DNA from 2 places in the Brevibacillus sp. NPDC058079 genome. Region 1 is predicted to be linked to the other one. Evidence: a T-box and tRNA genes for the amino acid it is inferred to sense, from the RefSeq annotation. Region 1 holds a T-box; the other holds one or more tRNA genes.
The links. A T-box is a leader RNA that pairs with one kind of tRNA and senses whether it is charged. The one in region 1 lies ahead of serS (serine--tRNA ligase), so its partner is inferred to be a tRNA-Ser.

Region 1 (10,048 bases):
CGGCTCCTGTCGGTACCACATTGCAACAGGCAGAATTGATTTTGCAACAACATAAGATCGAAAAGCTCCCGTTGGTGGATGAGAACAACACTCTGCGTGGACTCATTACGATTAAAGATATTGAAAAGGCCATCCAATACCCGCATGCAGCAAAAGATAAACAAGGCCGCTTGCTGTGTGGTGCTGCTGTTGGGGTATCTGCTGACACGTTTGAGCGCACAGCTGCACTGGTACAAGCTGGCGTGGACGTATTGGTGATCGATACCGCTCATGGGCATTCCAAAGGCGTACTTGAAACGGTAAAAGCAGTTCGCAAAGAATACCCAACGCTCACAATCGTCGCAGGAAACGTTGCAACTGGACAAGCTACACGCGATCTGATCGAAGCTGGGGCATCTGTGGTGAAGGTTGGTATCGGTCCTGGTTCCATTTGTACAACGCGTGTCGTAGCAGGTATCGGTGTTCCTCAAATTACAGCGATCCACGATTGTGCACAAGTAGCGCGAGAGTACAATATTCCAATTATTGCCGACGGCGGCATTAAATACTCCGGTGATTTGCCAAAAGCAATTGGTGCAGGTGCTTCTGTGATCATGATCGGCAGTCTGTTCGCCGGTACAGAAGAAAGCCCGGGCGAATTCGAGATTTTCCAAGGTCGTCGTTTCAAGGTATATCGCGGAATGGGATCGATTGGCGCGATGAAAGCCGGCAGTAAGGACCGTTACTTCCAAGAGAACGCACAAAAGCTCGTTCCGGAAGGGATCGAAGGCCGTGTTCCTTACAAAGGCCCATTGGCGGATGTCACGTATCAGTTGATTGGTGGACTGCGTGCAGGTATGGGATACTGCGGAGCGAAGACCATCGAAGATTTGATTCAAAACTCCCAGTTCGTCCGCATTACCGGTGCTGGCTTGCGTGAGAGCCACCCACACGATGTACAAATTACAAAAGAATCACCTAACTACTCGATTTCCTAAGCGAAAAATAGTACGGAAGACCCAGGTCCCCTTTCTTTTAATAAGAGAGGGGATTTTTACTAGCTACTAACTTGTGGAAATAGGAGGAATCTCGCTTCAAGCCACCCTGCAACCTATGGTACACTTACAATTGTGTGCTTGTTTCATGAAAAAATAAAATCGACAGAAATAGGAGAGTGAGAGATTACATGAAGCGAAAGACATGGACAAAGCGATTGACAGGTCTGTTCCTTTCGGTCGCTGTTTTTGCTACAGCAATGGGAGGAATGGTTTCAAAGGTGGAAGCTGCCCCTGTAGCATCTCAAGCGAATTTACAACTGGAAGCGAAGTCTGCCATTCTTGTTGAGGCATCGACGGGAAGGGTTCTCTATAGTAAAGATCCTGACGTAGCACTTCCGGTAGCTAGCATGAGTAAAATCATGTCTGAATACCTGGTTCAGGAAGCCGTTAAACAAAAGAAAATTAACTGGGATGATGTTGTCCCGGTAAGTGAGTATGCTTTTTATATCGCGAAAATTTCAGATTCGTCTGGTGTGTACCTGAATTTAGGTGAATCATTTACAGTTAAACAATTGTCGGAAGCGATGACAGTCGTTTCTGCTAACGACGCAACCGTACTTTTGGCTGAGAAGGTCGCAGGCAGTGAAGCTGCCTTTGTTGAAATGATGAACAAAAAAGCAGTAGAGCTTGGTATGAAAAATACGATGTTTGTTACTTCTACAGGTTTGCCAGCTAATGAGTTGGGCCCGTATTCAGTGAAAACCGATCAACCAGAAAATCTGATGTCGGCACGCGATTCGGCTATCCTCGCACGTGCTCTGATCCGTGATTTCCCTGAGGCATTGGAAGTTTCCAAAAAAACAAACTTCACATTCCGAACAGGTACCCCACAAGAGTGGAGCAAGAAAAGCTTCAACTGGATGCTGCCTGGTCTGATTAGCTACTATCCGGGCGTAGATGGATTGAAAACAGGGCATACACTTGCAGCGGGCTATTGCTTTACAGGGACGGCTGTTCGTGACAACATGCGTTTGATTAGTGTAGTAATGAATACAGATAGCAATACAAAGCGTTTCGCGGAGACCAGAAAACTGTTTGACTACGGTTTTAACAATTACAAACTGACGAAACAAATGGACAAGAATGTACCAGTTAAAGGGTTTGAAATAGCCCCTGTGAAAAACGGTGTAGAGGTAACAGTTCCAGCCGTTACAGGTAGCGAAGTAAATATGATTACAAAGATCGGTACAGAAGCAAAATTCACACCAACTGTTACCTTCCAGGAGCTGACCGCGCCAATTACGCAAGGACAGGTTGTCGGTAAGATCGTATTGAAAGAAGAAGGCATGAAGGATACGGATTATTTGCAGCCTGAAGACGCGACAAAAGCAGGTGTTGATGTAGTAGCAGGACAGGCAGTAGAGGAAGCCAGCTGGATTCGTCTGTTCTTCCGCAGCATCATAGAGTTTTTCAGCAATTTGTTTAGCAGTGGGACAGGAAATTAAATAACTGTTGTTTTCCCCTACATCTATCGTTTACAATGACGGTAACAAGAACCATAACACCACATAACAGTTTCGGTTCTGACTCATGATGTAGGGGGTAATGACATGGTACAAGTAGGAACATCCCGCGTAAAAAGAGGTATGGCTGAAATGCAAAAAGGCGGCGTTATTATGGACGTCGTAAATGCTGAACAAGCGAAAATTGCAGAAGCAGCGGGTGCTGTTGCTGTAATGGCTTTGGAGCGTGTACCGTCTGACATTCGTGCAGCTGGTGGAGTTGCGCGTATGGCGGACCTTAGCATTGTAGAGGAAGTACTGAATGCTGTTTCGATCCCTGTTATGGCGAAGGCTCGTATCGGTCATTTTGTTGAAGCGCGTGTTCTCGAGTCTCTGGGTGTAGATTATCTCGATGAGAGTGAAGTACTCACTCCAGCAGATGACTTGTACCATATCAATAAAAAAGAGTTCACTGTACCGTTTGTATGTGGCGCCCGTGATCTGGGTGAAGCTCTCCGCCGTATCGGAGAAGGTGCATCCATGATCCGCACAAAAGGTGAGCCAGGAACCGGAAACATTGTAGAGGCTGTTCGTCATATGCGCACGATGATGTCCCAAATCCGCAAAGTGCAAGCCATGTCCTACGATGAACTGATGGCGGAAGCCAAAAACCTGGGTGCCCCATACGAACTGCTTGAAGAGGTACACAAAACAGGTAAGCTGCCAGTCGTAAACTTCGCAGCAGGTGGAGTAGCAACTCCAGCAGATGCTGCCCTGATGATGCAATTGGGCTCCGATGGCGTGTTTGTAGGCTCTGGTATCTTTAAATCAGAGAATCCAGAGAAGTTTGCTCGCGCGATTGTGGAAGCGACCACCCACTACACGGATTACGAACTGATTGCTCGCGTATCCAAAGGCTTGGGGACGGCAATGCCAGGAATCGAAATCTCCAAGATTCGTGAAGCTGATCGCATGCAAGAGCGCGGCTGGTAAGGTGAGTAGCATGAAAATCGGCGTACTCGCTCTACAAGGAGCTGTAGCAGAACATGTGAGAATGCTAGAAGAGGTTGGTGCCACAGCTGTCCCGGTCAAAAAAGTAGCAGAACTGGATGAGCTCGACGGGCTGGTCATTCCCGGCGGAGAAAGCACCACGATTAGCAAGCTGATGCACAAGTACGGATTCATGGAGGCGGTTCAAGAGTTTGGTAAGGCGAACAAGCCGATCTTCGGAACTTGCGCAGGAGCGATTCTACTGGCAAAACAGATTCAAGGACAAGACGATTGCCATTTAGGGTTGATGGAGATCAAAGTCGAGCGGAATGCTTTTGGTCGCCAAAAGGAGAGCTTTGAAGCCTTGATGCCTGTTGCGGGTGTGGCGGCAGATTACCCGGCAGTGTTCATCAGAGCACCGTATATCATGGAAGTGGGAGAGAACGGTCAAGTCTTGGCCAAGCACGAAGACAAGATTGTTGTCGCCCGAAACGGTCACTATTTGGCAGCAGCCTTTCACCCAGAATTGACCGAAGATACAAGACTGCATAAATATTTCCTCGACATGGTCAAGGAATACAGAAGCTAACTAGCTGTCATACCGGAAGATCGGCCGTAAAAAGGCGCCGATCTTCTTTTTTTCTGAAGAGATCGAGGCGGGCTACTCTTTACATACGTATAGATCCTGTAGTACAGTTAACAATAATAGTATTCATGAATGAGAATGCGATGATGAGAACAAGTACTTCACAAGAGCCAGGCCTAGAGAGTCGGTGGTAGGTGCGAACCGATCCGGTTATGTGAAGGAATCCATCTCGGAGTGGCAAAGGAACAACAACTTTGCCCGGAACCGTCCCGTTATGACGGAAGAGTGGGCATATGCATGAGGATTGCTGCATATGTCAACGAGGGTGGCAACGCGGGTATACAACACTCGTCCCTTAACAGGGGACGGGTGTTTTTTGTTTTTTTTTAATACGATTCGGAGGGATTCACACATGTTGGACGTAAAAGTATTACGCCAGGATTTGGAAGAAGTAAAACGCCGTTTGGCTCACCGCAATGAAGATATTTCTGCGTTGGATCAATTCGTGGAAGTAGATGAAAAACGTCGCCAAATCATCCAAGAAGCAGAAGCGCTGAAAAATAAGCGTAACACGGTATCCGAGCAAGTAGCGGTGATGAAACGCAATAAGGAAAATGCAGACCATCTGATCGCTGAAATGAAAGAAGTAAATGAGCGCATCAAGGCTTTGGATGAAGAGCTGCGCCAACTGGATGAGCAGCTGGAGTTCATTTTGCTGAGCCTCCCGAACCTGCCGCACGAAAGCACGCCGATCGGTACGACAGAAGACGATAACGTGATTGCCTGGACATGGGGTGAGCCACGTGCATTTGACTTCGAGATTAAGCCACACTGGGAGCTGGCTAGCCAAGCAGGCATTCTCGATTTTGAAACGGCGGGAAAAGTAACAGGAAGCCGTTTTGTTTTCTATAAAGGCTTGGGCGCACGTCTGGAGCGCGCACTGATGAACTTCATGATGGATCTGCACTCGAATGAACATGGCTATGAAGAAGTGATCCCGCCATATATCGTCAACCGTACGAGTATGACGGGAACAGGTCAATTGCCTAAGTTCGAAGAGGATGCATTCAAAATCGAGGGACCAGATTACTTCCTGATTCCAACTGCAGAGGTGCCAGTCACCAATATGCATCGTGATGAAATCATGGATGGAGCGGATCTCCCTCGCTACTACACTGCTTTCAGCGCATGCTTCCGTTCGGAAGCGGGTTCTGCTGGCCGTGATACGCGTGGGTTGATTCGTCAGCATCAATTCAACAAAGTTGAGCTGGTGAAATTCGTGAAACCAGAAGAGTCTTATGACGAACTCGATAAACTGGTGAAAAACGCTGAGAAGGTGCTTCAACTGCTTGGACTGCCATACCGTGTCCTGAGCATGTGCACCGGCGATCTAGGATTTACGGCTGCGAAGAAATTCGACCTGGAAGTTTGGATTCCAAGCGGCGGCACATACCGTGAAATCTCGTCTTGCTCGAACTTTGAAGATTTCCAGGCGCGCCGTGCCAATATCCGTTTCCGTCGTGATACGAAATCGAAGCCAGAATTTGTGCATACATTGAATGGTTCTGGTTTGGCGATTGGACGTACAGTAGCAGCTATCTTGGAAAACTACCAAGATGCAGACGGAGCAATCGTGATTCCAGAAGTTCTTCGTCCGTACATGGGCGGAGTAGAAAAGATTGCACAGAAGTAATAAGCGAGAGATTTAGAAAGCAGCTCTTGATCCATAGCGGGTCAAGGGCTGTTTTATATTGTGTACTAATACAGATGGATTTTTTCAAAAAATGTGTTGCACTGTACTATTCTCTGTTATATAATAAAAACAAATTTTAAGAATATTGTTTTAATACAGAAACGGAGGAATGGAGAATGGACTGCTATCGGTGTGAAGGAAACGGAGAACAAAATTGCCCAAGATGTGGAGGCGTTGGTCATGATGCCAACGGAGCGGCTTGCCACAATTGCTTGGGGGATGGTCATGTATGCTGCAGCCATTGCAGTGGCAGTGGGTATCAGGAGTAAGGACATTTTTTTTGCTCCTGCTGTTATATAATAAAAAACATTTTGTCGATCTGTATCATAATAACTTCGAAGTGAGGGAGGAGGAGCTGTTTTGACTACCGTACCAACGAATCCATATCCGCTGGAGGTGCAGATTTCAGGTGAGATGCACCCCGGTTATCAAGATATCCTGACACCAGAAGCGATTCAATTCGTGATGAAGCTGGAGCAAAGGTTCGGCGACAGACGACAACAATTGTTGGCTAAACGCGTGGATCGTCAATTGCAGATCGATGCAGGTCAACTGCCCGATTTTCTACAGGAAACAGCGGACATTCGTAAAGGAGATTGGACTGTTGCTTCATTGCCCAAAGATTTACAGGACAGACGGGTGGAGATTACGGGACCTTCGGGTGATCGGAAAATGGTCATCAATGCACTGAACTCGGGTGCTCGGCTTTTCATGGCTGATTTTGAGGACGCGAACTCACCGACCTGGGAGAACACCATCCAAGGCCAAATCAACATGAAGGATGCGGTACGCCGCAATATCTCTTACATCAGTCCGGAAGGCAAATCATACGCCCTCAAAGAAAAGACGGCGGTTTTGATCGTGCGTCCTCGTGGCTGGCATCTTGAAGAAAAACACATCCTCCTCGATCAAAAACCGATCTCCGGCAGTCTGCTTGACTTCGGACTTTACTTTTACCACAACGTAGATGCTCTTATCGCGAATCAGACAGCACCGTATTTCTACTTACCGAAACTGGAGAGCCATTTGGAGGCCCGCCTTTGGAACGACGTCTTCCTTTTCGCGCAGGATGAATTAAATATTCCACGCGGCACAATTCGCGCGACAGTATTGATCGAAACGATCCTCGCAGCTTTTGAGATGGATGAGATTCTGTACGAGCTGCGTGAGCATAGTGCAGGGCTGAATTGCGGACGTTGGGATTACATTTTCAGCTATATCAAAAAGCTGCGGAATCAGCCTGATGTCATTACACCGGATCGTGCGCAAGTAACCATGACAGTTCCGTTCATGAAAGCATACACCACGCTGGCCGTGAAGACTTGCCATAAACGGATGGCGCCTTGCATTGGGGGAATGGCTGCACAAATTCCGGTGAAAAATGACCCGGTACAAAATGCAGAAGCCATCGCCAAAGTACGCGCTGACAAAGAGCGGGAAGCGTACGATGGACATGATGGGACTTGGGTTGCTCACCCTGGGCTAGTGCCAGTAGCCATGGAAGTGTTCGATCGCTTGATGAGAGAGCCGAACCAAATTTGGTACAAACGTGAAGACGTAGACGTATCTGCTAAGCATCTTCTGGCAGTCCCAGAGGGCACGATTACAGAAGCGGGTGTCCGTACGAATATTAGCGTAGGCTTGCAGTACATCGAGGCATGGTTGCGAGGCTCTGGGGCCGTGCCGATCAACAATCTGATGGAGGATGCAGCTACAGCAGAAATTTCGCGGGCACAAGTCTGGCAATGGATGCGTCACCGTCACGGAGTCTTGCAGGATGGTAAAAAGGTGACGGAAGGCTTGGTAAAGCAGTGGCTGAGTGAGGAGCTGCAAGCGATAAAGCAAGCAATTGGCCAAGAGAGGTATGACAACAGCAAGTATCCGATTGCTGGTGATCTATTCTTGCAATTGGTAACGACAGAAGATTTTGAAGACTTCCTAACAGTACCGGGTTATCGCTATTTGTAAAAATATAAAGAGTGGGGGAAATGAAAATGACGAAAGTAAACAAGCAAGAAGCGATTCAACAGGTGGAGCAAAGCTGGCAAGGCGAGCGTTTTCAAGGAATTACACGCCCGTATACGGCAGAAGATGTCGTTCGTCTGCGCGGTTCCGTACAAATCGAGCATACGCTGGCTCATCTCGGAGCAGAGCGTCTGTGGAACCTCTTGCATACCGAGCACCATATTAAAGCGTTGGGGGCTTTGACCGGGAATCAAGCGATTCAGCAGGTAAAGGCAGGATTAAAAGCGATTTATTTGAGTGGCTGGCAGGTAGCGGCCGATGCCAATCTGTCTGGTCAGATGTATCCTGATCAAAGCCTCTACCCGGCAAACAGTGTTCCCCAAGTCGTAAGAAGAATTAATCAGGCACTGCAACGGGCTGATCAGATCGATCAATCAGAGGGCGGTACAGAGACGAATTGGTTTGCTCCGATCGTAGCGGACGCAGAAGCGGGCTTTGGTGGGCCACTGAACGTCTTCGAATTGATGAAGGGTATGATTGAAGCGGGTGCAGCAGGCGTGCATTTTGAAGACCAGCTGGCTTCCGAGAAAAAATGCGGCCATATGGGCGGAAAGGTACTCATTCCGACGCAGGCGGCTGTACGTAATCTGATTTCCGCCCGATTTGCGGCAGATGTGATGGGAGTCCCGACAATTATCGTGGCACGTACCGATGCCAATGGCGCTTTCCTGATCACCAGCGACATCGACGAGCAGGATAAACCATTCCTATCGGGTGAACGAACAGCAGAAGGGTTCTTCCGTCTACGCGGCGGATTGGATGCAGCGATTGCCCGCGGACTGGCGTATGCTCCCTATGCAGATTTGATCTGGTGCGAGACTTCAGAGCCGAATTTGGAGGAAGCACGCCGTTTTGCAGAAGCGATTCATGCCAAATACCCGGGCAAGCTGCTAGCCTACAATTGCTCTCCTTCTTTCAACTGGAAAAAGAAGCTGGATGAACAGACCATCGCTCGCTTCCAGGAAGAGATCGGCGAGATGGGCTACAAGTTCCAATTTGTCACACTCGCTGGCTTCCACTCCCTGAATTACAGCATGTTTGAACTGGCACGCGGCTATCGTGACCGCGGAATGGCTGCCTACTCTGAATTGCAGCAGGATGAGTTTGCCAGCGAAGTACATGGCTATACGGCCACTCGTCATCAACGCGAAGTCGGTACCGGGTATTTCGATGAGATTGCGCAAGTTATCTCTGGCGGCAATTCCTCTACGACTGCACTCAGCGGGTCGACGGAAGAGGAGCAATTTGCACACAATTAAAGAGGAAAAACGAAGGACTAGGTGGTTCTCTGGTATTCAGAGGGCCACTTTTTGCGTTCACTTCTATTTTTCATAGAGTCTTAATAGCTTTTTAACAACGCATTTATATCAGTTTCATGTTGGTTGTTTACGATTAGCTTAGGAAAAACAAAGGAATCAAACACAAATAAAAACGAAAAGGGGCCTTAAAGATGAAAGGGAACCAGTTAAGCTGGAAACGAACCGTTGTTGTCATGACATCCGTTTTTCTGCTTGCGGGATGTGCCACCGAAACGAAATCAGGCACTTCTCTGGATACGTCGCAATTGACCCTGGATCAAATCGTGGAAAAAGCAAAGCAGGAGGGCGAAGTCAACTCCGTGGGTATGCCGGACACGTGGGCAAACTGGGGAGAGACTTGGGGCAATCTCGCAAAGGAATACGGCTTGAAGCATACGGACACAGACATGTCGAGCGCAGAAGAATTGGCTAAGTTTGAAGCAGAAAAAGAAGACGCCACAGCAGACATCGGCGACGTAGGTATCGCTTTTGGACCGTTAGCCAAGCAAAAAGGGCTGACGCTGCCTTACAAAACCTCTTACTGGAACGACATTCCCGACTGGGCAAAAGATGATGAAGGACATTGGTTGCTGGGCTATACTGGAACACTGGCCTTTATTACTGACAAGACAAAGGTGCAGAATCCTCCCAAGACCTGGGCAGATTTGAAAAACGGAAGCTACAAGATCGCGATCGGCGATGTTATGAAAGCGAATCAGGCGCAGTTTGCCGTACTGGCCGCGGCCTATGCTAATGGGGGAGATGAGAAAAATATTCAGCCCGGCATAGACTTTTTCGCTGAGTTGGCAAAAAACAAGCGACTCAGTACGAGCGATCCGAGCCTTGCCAATCTAGAAAAGGGTGAGGTCGAAGTCGCAATCTTGTGGGACTTCAACGCGCTCGGGTATCGGGACAAA
Region 2 (10,048 bases), on a different contig from region 1:
TTAACTTTAATTCCTCCAGTAGGAAGCTCCGCCAATACGACTGCTATCCAATTGGGAAGTGATGTGCTGTTCAATCAGTTCCACCATCTCATTGAAGGCAAAAAAGTCGGGCTGATTACGAATCAAACAGGTCTCAATAGTCAAATGGTTAGCACGATCGACATGTTACGACGTGATCGCTCCGTCCATTTAACCGCTCTGTATGCACCTGAGCATGGCCTCGACGGAAACACGGTCGCAGGAAAACAAGTAACGAGCTTTGTTCATCCCGTCTACGCTATACCGGTCTACGGCTTGTCTGGCTCAACACGCAAGCCAACACCAGAAATGCTGAAAGACATTGATATTCTACTCGTCGATTTGCAGGATATCGGATCGAGAACCTACACATACATATCTACCTTGCAATACGCCATGATAGCTGCAAAGGAACAAGGAAAAGAAGTAATGGTACTGGATCGACCGAATCCTCTCGGCGGAGCAATTGTCGAGGGGCCTGTCGTTGAACTGCCTTACCGCTCCTTTATTGGAGTGGATACTCTCCCGCTTGCACATGGCATGACCATCGGAGAGCTGGCATTGTTTTTCAACCGTACCATTGGTGTAGATCTTACCGTCATTCCGATGCAAGGGTATTCACGCAACATGATTTATCAACAGACTGGTTTAGCCTGGATTCCGAGTTCTCCGCACATCCCTAACTTGACCTCGGTTTTCGGGTATATGGCAACTGGTTTGGGTGAGGGTACCCCCATTCGTCAAGGCGACCATTTCACCTGGATCGGGGCAGAGGGTCTAGATTCGCACATGTACGCCGATCTGTTAAATGGAAGTCTTCTACCTGGCGTCATCTTTATTCCTGAGAATAAAGGAACTGCTGGGGGCGTACGCCTTCAAATCAACGATCTACATCAGTTTAACCCGGCAAAAACAGGTATTTACGCGCTGGCTTATGCCAAGCAATTACAGCCATTCCCTATGCCAAAAAGTACGAGTATGCAAATCTCCATGTTCGACAAAGTGATGGGTACCAACAAAATCGGTCTGCTTCTCGAACAAGGTAAATCCCCGCAGGAGATTGTTTCTTCCTATGAAACGGATCTTAAGAAATTTGTAGAGCTGCGGCAAAAATATTTGATCTATGGCGATGAACCGTATATCCCGATGCAGCCGCTTCAACAGAAACAACCAAAACAACCAAGACAGACTGAACAACCAAAGAAACCAGAACAACCGAAACCATCCAAGCCAGAAAAGCCAGAAACACCGACTCCACCGCAGACTGGCAATCATAATGGAACGACCAATCAAAAGAAGAAGCCTGAACCAGCTACAAAACCGATCCCTCAGACTCCGAAGTCTTCTGAGAAGATCGCTTATTTAACCTTTGACGATGGACCTTCTTCTGTAACTCCACGCGTTTTGGATACGCTGAAAACGCATCAGGTCAAAGCCACCTTCTTTATTGTAGGCCGTGAGGTAGCTGGTCATGAGGCTATTCTCAAAAGGATTGTAGCCGAAGGACATGCGGTGGGAGGACATTCGTATTCCCATAACTATCAGCTTGTTTACAAAAACATGGAGAGCTTTTTTGCAGACGTGGAAAAAGGCAGTCAAATGATTGAAAAAGCAACCGGCGTAAAACCAACAGTATTCCGCTATCCAGGTGGCAGCACGAATACCGTCAGCTTGAAATATCAAGATCCCAAACGTTATAACAAGCAGCAGACAGTCATGCAGGCGATCAAAGCAGAGGCGAAACAACGTGGCTATACGTTTATCGACTGGAATGTAACAAACGGCGATGCAAGAAGCAATAAATACACAGCCGCTCAAACACTGGCAAATATAAAGCAGCAAGTAAAGTCACAAAAAGAAATCGTCGTCTTGATGCATGATTCCAGCACCAAGTCACCAACGGCTGAAGCTCTCCCCGAAATCATTTCGTACTTGAAAGAAAAAGGCTATCGTTTTGAAGTCATTCAAGACGATCGTCCGACAGTTTCCAACGTAAAATAATCACAGCAGCAAAAAGCCCGCTTCATCACAGAGCGGGTTTTTCTGCGCTTTGGACCTTGCGATTGGCTAAGTCGTCAGCGTTTCGTATCGGAGGCGCAACTCTCTTTTCAAAATTTTGCCGCTAGGGTTTCTGGGAAGATTGTCAGCAATCACTACATATTTGGGTGCTTTGAAGGAGGAAAGACGATCTTTGCAAAAAGCAAGCATCTCGTCAGCAGTCAGTAACTCACCTGCTTTTGGCACAACGACAGCCGTCACTGCTTCGATCCAGTACGGATGGGGAACTCCGATCACTGCAACCTCGGACACTTTCGGATGTTGATAAATAAGCTCCTCAACCTCTCTGCTTGCTACGTTCTCTCCCCCCGATTTAATCATATCCTTTTTCCGATCAACCACGGTGATATAGCCTTCGTCATCCATGATGCCCAAATCCCCGCTGTGAAACCACCCTCCCTGGAAGGCAGCCTGTGTCTTCTCCTCATCACGGAAATAACCCAGCATCGCATGGCTGGTCCTGTGAACTATTTCACCAACACTTCCACGAGGGACTTCATTTCCATCATCATCGACGATTTTCGTTTCCACATTTAATGCTGGCTTGCCTGCAGAGCCCGCTTTTCTCATCTGATCCTTCGGTTGTAAAACAGTTGCCAATGGCGCCACTTCCGTCTGTCCGTAAAAATTGTAAAACTGTGCGTTCGGGAGGCGTTGACCGAGCTCTTTTAACACTTCTACGGGCATGATCGCTGCACCATAGTAGCACTTTTGCAAAGAACTCAAATTACGAGCGGCAAAATCGGGAGAACGCAATAAAGCAATCCACACGGTAGGCGGGCAAAACAACTGGGTAGCCTTATACGCCTCTACCGTCTGCAGCAATAACGCAGGGGTTGCCTGTTCCAAAATAATTCCGCTCCCACCAAGGTACACGTACGGTCCCAAAAAGCAATGAAGCTGCGCACTATGGAACAAGGGAAGTGCGTGAACAGCCACATCATCCTGCGTCATCCCTCCTTCGATAATCGCGCTGACATATTCAGAGATGATGCTTTTATGAGTGAGCATAACGCCCTTTGGCTTTGATTCCGTTCCGCTGGTATACAAAATTTGCACAACATCATCGTCCGCTATGTCTACTTCAGGCTCTTGGTCGTCTGCCGCTTCAATCAGCGTGCGAAATGGCAACCATTCCCCTGCTTGTACTGCTGGTTTGGACATGAGGGAAAGCAGCTTGGGGGAAATTCCAGTTAATTGGAGTCCGTCTTGAGCGAGCTGCAGGAATTCGGGAGCAACGAAGCACGCACTCACTTCCGAATGCCCCAAAATATAGGCGACATCTTCTTTATTCAACATGAAGTTGATTGGCACCATGATGACTCCTGCTTTCGCTAGCCCAAAGTTCAGAATCGCAAAATCCATCGAGTTGCGTGACAGTACTGCCACCCGCTCCCCTTTTTGCAAGCCTTTTGAAAGAAGCGTATGAGCCGTCTTATTTGCAAGCTGATCAAGCTGCGTGTAAGTCAATACTTCTTCCTCAAAGTACAGGGCAGGCTTATCAGGATTTCGTCCACGACTTCTTCGCAAAATATCGCCAAGTGCATTTCTACGAACCCTTTGCGCTTCGAGCATGCAAATTCCCCCATCACTTATAGTCTCATCTCCATTATATAATAGTTTTCTTTATTTTCTGATATTTTAACAAAAAAGAAACATCAACTTCTCTCAAAGCTCTCGACCATAAAAAAGACCCCAGCTACTTAACTGGAGTCGGTTCATTTGTATTTATGGCGGAGGGAGCAGGATTCGAACCCGCGTGAGCTTGCACTCTAACGGTTTTCAAGACCGCCCCGTTATGACCACTTCGGTATCCCTCCGTATTTCAACAATACATACTATATCACAGCTCTACTATTTTTTGCAAGAGCCCGTATTCGTTTCCTTTATCGCTTGATGGCAACGAATTTCAATTCCGTCATTTCTTCTATCGCGTATTTGACCCCTTCCCGACCAAGTCCGCTTTCCTTTACGCCACCGTAGGGCATATGGTCCACGCGAAAAGTCGGAATATCATTCACCATCACACCGCCCACGCGCAGCTCTTCTGCCGCTTCCAGAGCCAACGACAGATTGTTGGTATAGACACCAGCCTGTAATCCATAGCGAGAATCATTGACCAACGTAATGCCTTGCCGGACGGACTCCACTGGATTAATTAGAACGACAGGGCCGAATACTTCCTGACAAGATACTTTTGCATCTGCCGGGACACCGGTCAACACCGTAGGTTGGAGCATCCGATCCACGATCTGTCCCCCACACTCCAGAAGTGCCCCCTGCTGGAGCGCCTCATGAATCCACTCCATCGCACGTTCTGTTTCGCGCGGATTGATCATCGCGGAATAGTCCGCGTCCTCAGAGAGCGATTCACCACCGCGAAGTGCTCGTGTTTGTTCAACAAAACGTTGGACGAAATCTTGATAGATCTCTTTGACCACATAAATTCTTTGCACAGAGATACATACCTGTCCAGAGTAGGCGAAGGCGCCAAAAACGCATCGGGGTATCACTTCATTCAGTTGCACATCACGATCAACGATCACTGCCGAATTCGACCCCAGCTCGAGCGTGACTCTTTTCATACCCGCTCGATTGCGTATATCCAGCCCAACACTTGGGCTCCCTGTAAACGTCACCGCCCTGACTCTCGGGTCAGACACGATTTTATCGCCAACACTCGCTCCACTGCCTGTGATCACATTGAGGGCGCCAGCAGGCACACCAGCTTGCTCTGCGAGCTCTGCGAGAAACAATGCGCTAAGCGGTGTCTGCGATGCAGGCTTGAGAACAACGGTATTGCCAGCAGCGAGAGCAGGTCCGACCTTATGGGCGACGAGATTCATTGGAAAATTAAAGGGTGTAATGGCTCCGATGACTCCCAGTGGCTCACGCACGGTATAAGCCAAGCGTCCCTCTCCCCCGATAGCTGCATCGAGTGGTACGGTTTCTCCGTGGAGGCGTTTGGCTTCCTCTGCTGCAAACTTATACGTCTGAATGGTTCGAATCACTTCACCGCGGGCTGTTTTGATTGGTTTCCCCGCTTCTATTGCGATGATCCGCGCCGCTTCCTCCAAACGTTCATTCATCAATATCGAGATTTTTTCAAGCAGGAAGGCGCGTTGATAGGCAGGAAGGCGTCGCATGACGGTTGTCGCTTCGTGGGCCGCAGCAATTGCTTTTTCAACCAATGATGAGTCTGCTTGCGAAATTTGTGCAATCTCTTGACCCGTACATGGAGAGAGTAGCGGTGCATGATCAGTGGCTGGCACCCACGCTCCCCCGATAAAGCACGTTTTTTTCATCGGCATATCCCCACTCTCATTGATTGGAGTTCACCTTCCAATCATTCTCCCTCATGCGCGCGCCTTCCTGTCGTGTTTTTGAAATATTTGGATATCTTTTTACTCTTTCACACTTTCAGCCACACCGCACCATTCGAGTAACGTAAGCGCAAAGATCTCAGCACAACGGAATACCTCATCCAAAACGATGTATTCATTCGGGTAGTGTGCAACCTGTGTGACTCCAGGTCCAACAACAATCGCTGGGGTATTGGCCAAAGCAGTCAACAACCCGCCATCTGTTCCCCAAGGCGATGCTTCCACAGTGGCACGATCTCCTGTCACAGCTTCAAACTGCGCATGCAGAATATCCATCAACGGATGATCTAGCTCCACTGCTCCCGGAACCCAGCGAGCTCCGAACCACTCCAGCTCAACCGGCTGTTCTGCAAACCACGGGTCGACCTCTGCCAGCTTTTTGAGTGCTGCTGCCATTTCTGCTTTGGCATCGTCCATCTGCTCTCCTGGGGCAACCCCCATCCTTCCTTCCAGCTTGACGAGGTCAGCTACAGACGAAGGCCACTTGCCACCCTCAATCACCCCCAGATTAATCGGGATCGGAATGGGCAGCTTGGCGTAGAGCGGATCGTCGAGTCGATCGTTACGCTCTTTTTCCAATTGGCCAATTGCTTGAACGACGAGCATGCTCTTTTCGATGGCGCTGACTCCCTCGTAGCGGGTCCCTCCGTGAGCAGAACGCCCTTTGACAGTCAATCTGAACCACATGGAGCCTTGCTGCTTCGGGAAAATTTTCATATTGGTCGGCTCTGGAATCAGGGCAGCATCCGCCTTGTAACCGCGAATGATCGTCGCTAATGTTCCTGCACCACCACTTTCTTCTTCTACGACGCTCTGAAAAATGACGTCGCCTTTCAGTTGCACACCCAACTTCTGTAGAACCTGGATCGCCAATATTGAAGATAAGTTTCCACCCTTCATGTCGGTTGCTCCGCGTCCGTAAAGTTTGCCGTCCTCAATCTTCCCGCTAAACGGATCATCGCTCCACTGTGCCAGATCGCCCGCGGGAACTACATCCACGTGTCCGTTTAGAATGATGGAACGCCCATCTCCTTGCCCCTTCCACACACCGACGACATTCGGGCTACCTTCAAACGTCGTACGCGGGGAGACAAAATACGGATGTGACACCAGCTCTTCGCCTTCCATGACCCATAAGTCAACATCCAGACCCATCTGCCTCAAAAGCTCAGCAATGCTTTGCTGGATGGATTGCTCTTCTCCTTGTACGCTCGGGCTTTTTACCCATTGCTGTAGCAATTGAACAGCGGCCTCGCGATCTTTTTCCAATTGCTCCCGAATAAGCACCTGCCAGTTTGCCATGTTTTTCCCCCGTTCCATGGTTTTTGTCTTTGCTTAGCGGAAAACGCCAACCTCTCCGTCCATCTTGAGCTCGGCTTCCGTTGCTCCAATCACATCAGCTACACTGTATGGATACATGACTTCTCGTAGATACAACCCATCTGGCATGACCTCCATTACTGCCATGTCCGTGATGATCAAATCCGCAGCTTTGGTCGCGGTTAACGGCAGTGAGCATTCCCGAACGATTTTCGAACGTCCGTTTTTATCCAGATGCGTGGTCACAACCATGACCTTCTTGGCCTTTTGTGCCAGCTCCATTGCTCCTCCCATGCCTGGGACACGTTTCCCTGGAACGATCCAGTTGGCAATGTCACCATTTTGGCTTACTTCCAGGACCCCTAAAATCGTCATGTCCAATAGCCCACGGCGGATGATGGCAAAAGCAGTCGCACTGTCGAAAAAGGATGCCCCTGTGGCGAGCGTGACAGGAAAACCACCTGCATTGCAAAGCATGGCGTTCTCCTCCCCTTTCGCAGGGCTTGGTCCTGTACCGAGAATGCCGTTCTCCGCGTGAAACATGACCCGTTTGTCAGCTGGAATAAAATCCGCAACTAGCGTTGGAATACCGATTCCCAGATTAATAATCATGCCGTCTTCTATTTCCAATGCTGCGCGGCGGGCAATACGCTCACGATAGCTCTCTGTTTCTTTTACTTCTCCCATGCCCATTGCCAGTTCACCCCTTCACTTTGGACGATAAAGTTCACGAAAACGCCCGGGGTGACGATTTCTTCCGGGTCGATCATGCCTACCTCGACAATCTCATCCGCTTCCACGATAGTAATGTCGCCCGCCATCGCCACTAACGGATTGAAATTGCGTGCACTTGTATCAAACACTAAATTGCCAAAGCGATCCGCTTTTTTCGCATGTACGATAGCCACTTCGGCAGTGAGCGGTGTCTCCAATAGATATTCCTTTCCGTCCAGAACGACCTTCTGCTTCCCTTTTTCCGCGATCGTCCCGATGCCGACATCCGATAGAATGCCTCCCAGACCGACTCCACCTGCCCGTACACGCTCTGCAAGTATCCCCTGCGGGCAGAACTCTACTTCCAGCTCTCCAGCCGTCATTTGGGCCCCTGCGTTCGGATTTGAGCCAATATGAGAAGCTATCACTTTTTTGACGCGCTTTTCGGTCACCAGCTTGCCGATTCCGATATGCGGGAAAGCCGTATCGTTACTGATCAGCGTCAGATCGCGCACGCCCCTATCCAAAATCCCCTGAATCAAAGTAGGCGGGTTTCCTACCCCACCGAAGCCCCCTGCCAACAGCGTCATCCCATCGCGAAAATGGGCGAGCGCTTCGGACAGGGAGACGACCTTTTCAAATCGGTTTGTCATCCTCGTTCCTCCTTTTCTATCCGATCAGTGCCTTGTCTTGGAGCTCTTGCTGAACAGCTATCACCGCTTCTTTCAGCAGAGATATCAGCTCATCGATTTGCTCCGTAGTAATGGTCAGTGGAGGTGAGATGATGACAGCGTCTCCTGCCACCCCTTCGATTCCGCCCATTGCAGGATAAATAAGCAAGCCTTTTTCAAATGCTTTTTCAATGACCTTCACGCCAACTCCTTGCGAAAGCGCAAACGGTTCTTTTGTCTGCTTGTTTTTCACAAATTCCAGCGCGCACAGCATGCCAAGACCACGTGCATCTCCGATCAACGGGAGCTCCTTAGCCAGTTCTTTTAGGCTTGCAAGCAAATAGGCTCCTTGTTCTGCTGCTTTGTCGACTAGCTGATGCTTCTCCACATAGTCGAGGACAGCGAGAGAAACAGCAGCAGATTGTGGATTGGCGCTATACGTATGTCCTGCCATAATCGAGCCGCTGCCTTTTGTAATGGTCTCAATGATTTTGTCAGAGACAATCGTAGCAGCCATAGGCGTGTAACCGGCACTCATGCCTTTGCCCAATGCCATCAGGTCAGGTACGACGCCCCAATGGTCGATCCCAAACGCTTTCCCCGTGCGACCTACCCCTGTCATCACTTCGTCTGCGATAAACAGAACCTCATACTTGTCGCAAATCTCGCGAATGCATTGGAAGTAACCATCTGGTGGCACGACCGCTCCACCAGAAGCCCCGATGACCGGTTCTGCGATGAATGCGGCTACCTGCTCAGGTCCGACGCGCAAAATTGCGGTCTCCAGTTCGTTTGCACACGCAAGCGCATACGATTCGAGGGACATGTCTTCTGGTTTGCGATACGGATATGGTCCTGTGATTGCCGGATAGTCAGCCAATAATGAGGTGAACCGCTTTCTGCGCAAGACGTGTCCAGACATCGAAAGTGCACCCATTGTAATCCCGTGATAGCTCATCCAGCGGGAGATAATCCGGTTTTTCGTTGGTCTTCCTTTTTCCTGCCAATATTGAATCGCGATTTTTTGTGCAGTCTCTGTTGCTTCCGAACCGCTGCTGACAAAAAACGTCCAGTTCAGTGAGCCTGGTGCCCACTCAGCCAGCTTTGTAGCCAGCTTCTCCACAGCATCGCTGCTAAAATGTGAGCGGTATACGAAGGAAACCTCCTTGGCTTGTGCATACATCGCCTCAGCCACTTCTTCTACACCGTGACCAATGCTTGCCGTCACCGCTCCACTGGAACCGTCGATGTAACGATTCCCCTCTTTATCGTAAAGATAGATGCCTTTTCCGTGAGAAATAACTGGATACTCTTTGCCCAATTCAGGCTTGATTACATAGCTTTTTGTCATTTTCGTCGCCACCTCGCTTATTCTCTACCTCTATCCTAGCTGACCAGCACGCAAGAGCCATCCTACGTGCTGGCAAAAAAACATGGAAAAGAGACAAAATCTTTTGTACATTTTGTATAAGAGAACCTTTACCGAGGCTTTTGGAGGAGATACCTGATGACCATCACGATAAGAGAAGCGCTGCAACTGCCGGACATGGTTCACACCAGGCTGATCGCAGGAGCAGGCGGACTGGACAATCCGATTCGTTGGGTGACAATTGTCGAGGTGCTGGAGGATACGAGTCGCTTGCAGGAAGGCGAATTTTTGATTACAACCGGCTTTGGGTTGGCTGAACATACGGAAAAGCTCGCTTCTTTTATTCCTTCGTTGGCGAAGCAAAAGCTGAGTGGCGTTGCGATTCATACGGGCTTTTATTTACGGGAAATTCCCGAGACGTTTTTGACTTTGGCGGATCACTATCAACTTCCATTGATTGAAATTCCCACGGAGATAAACTTTTCAACCATAACCAAAGCCATCTTGCAGCCGAT

Region 2: it has a tRNA-Ser gene. The T-box ahead of serS (serine--tRNA ligase) is inferred to sense a tRNA for this amino acid. The anticodon was not compared.

The regions. Positions count from the first base shown of each region.
Region 1 covers NZ_JBHVSO010000016.1:1,835-11,882, forward strand. Annotated here, with positions in the region: gene guaB (IMP dehydrogenase) at 1-977, shown strand, start outside; gene ACFVS2_RS30190 (D-alanyl-D-alanine carboxypeptidase family protein) at 1,166-2,482, shown strand; gene pdxS (pyridoxal 5'-phosphate synthase lyase subunit PdxS) at 2,588-3,472, shown strand; gene pdxT (pyridoxal 5'-phosphate synthase glutaminase subunit PdxT) at 3,483-4,058, shown strand; T-box leader at 4,190-4,414, shown strand; gene serS (serine--tRNA ligase) at 4,468-5,748, shown strand; gene aceB (malate synthase A) at 6,169-7,776, shown strand; gene aceA (isocitrate lyase) at 7,803-9,092, shown strand; gene ACFVS2_RS30220 (ABC transporter substrate-binding protein) at 9,284-10,048, shown strand, end outside.
Region 2 covers NZ_JBHVSO010000001.1:6,976-17,023, reverse strand. Annotated here, with positions in the region: gene ACFVS2_RS00105 (exo-beta-N-acetylmuramidase NamZ domain-containing protein) at 1-2,019, shown strand, start outside; gene ACFVS2_RS00100 (acyl-CoA synthetase) at 2,086-3,651, opposite strand; tRNA gene ACFVS2_RS00095 (tRNA-Ser) at 3,808-3,896, opposite strand; gene ACFVS2_RS00090 (aldehyde dehydrogenase family protein) at 3,963-5,381, opposite strand; gene ACFVS2_RS00085 (peptidase) at 5,481-6,761, opposite strand; gene ACFVS2_RS00080 (3-oxoacid CoA-transferase subunit B) at 6,795-7,472, opposite strand; gene ACFVS2_RS00075 (3-oxoacid CoA-transferase subunit A) at 7,454-8,146, opposite strand; gene ACFVS2_RS00070 (aspartate aminotransferase family protein) at 8,163-9,515, opposite strand; gene ACFVS2_RS00065 (PucR family transcriptional regulator) at 9,672-10,048, shown strand, end outside.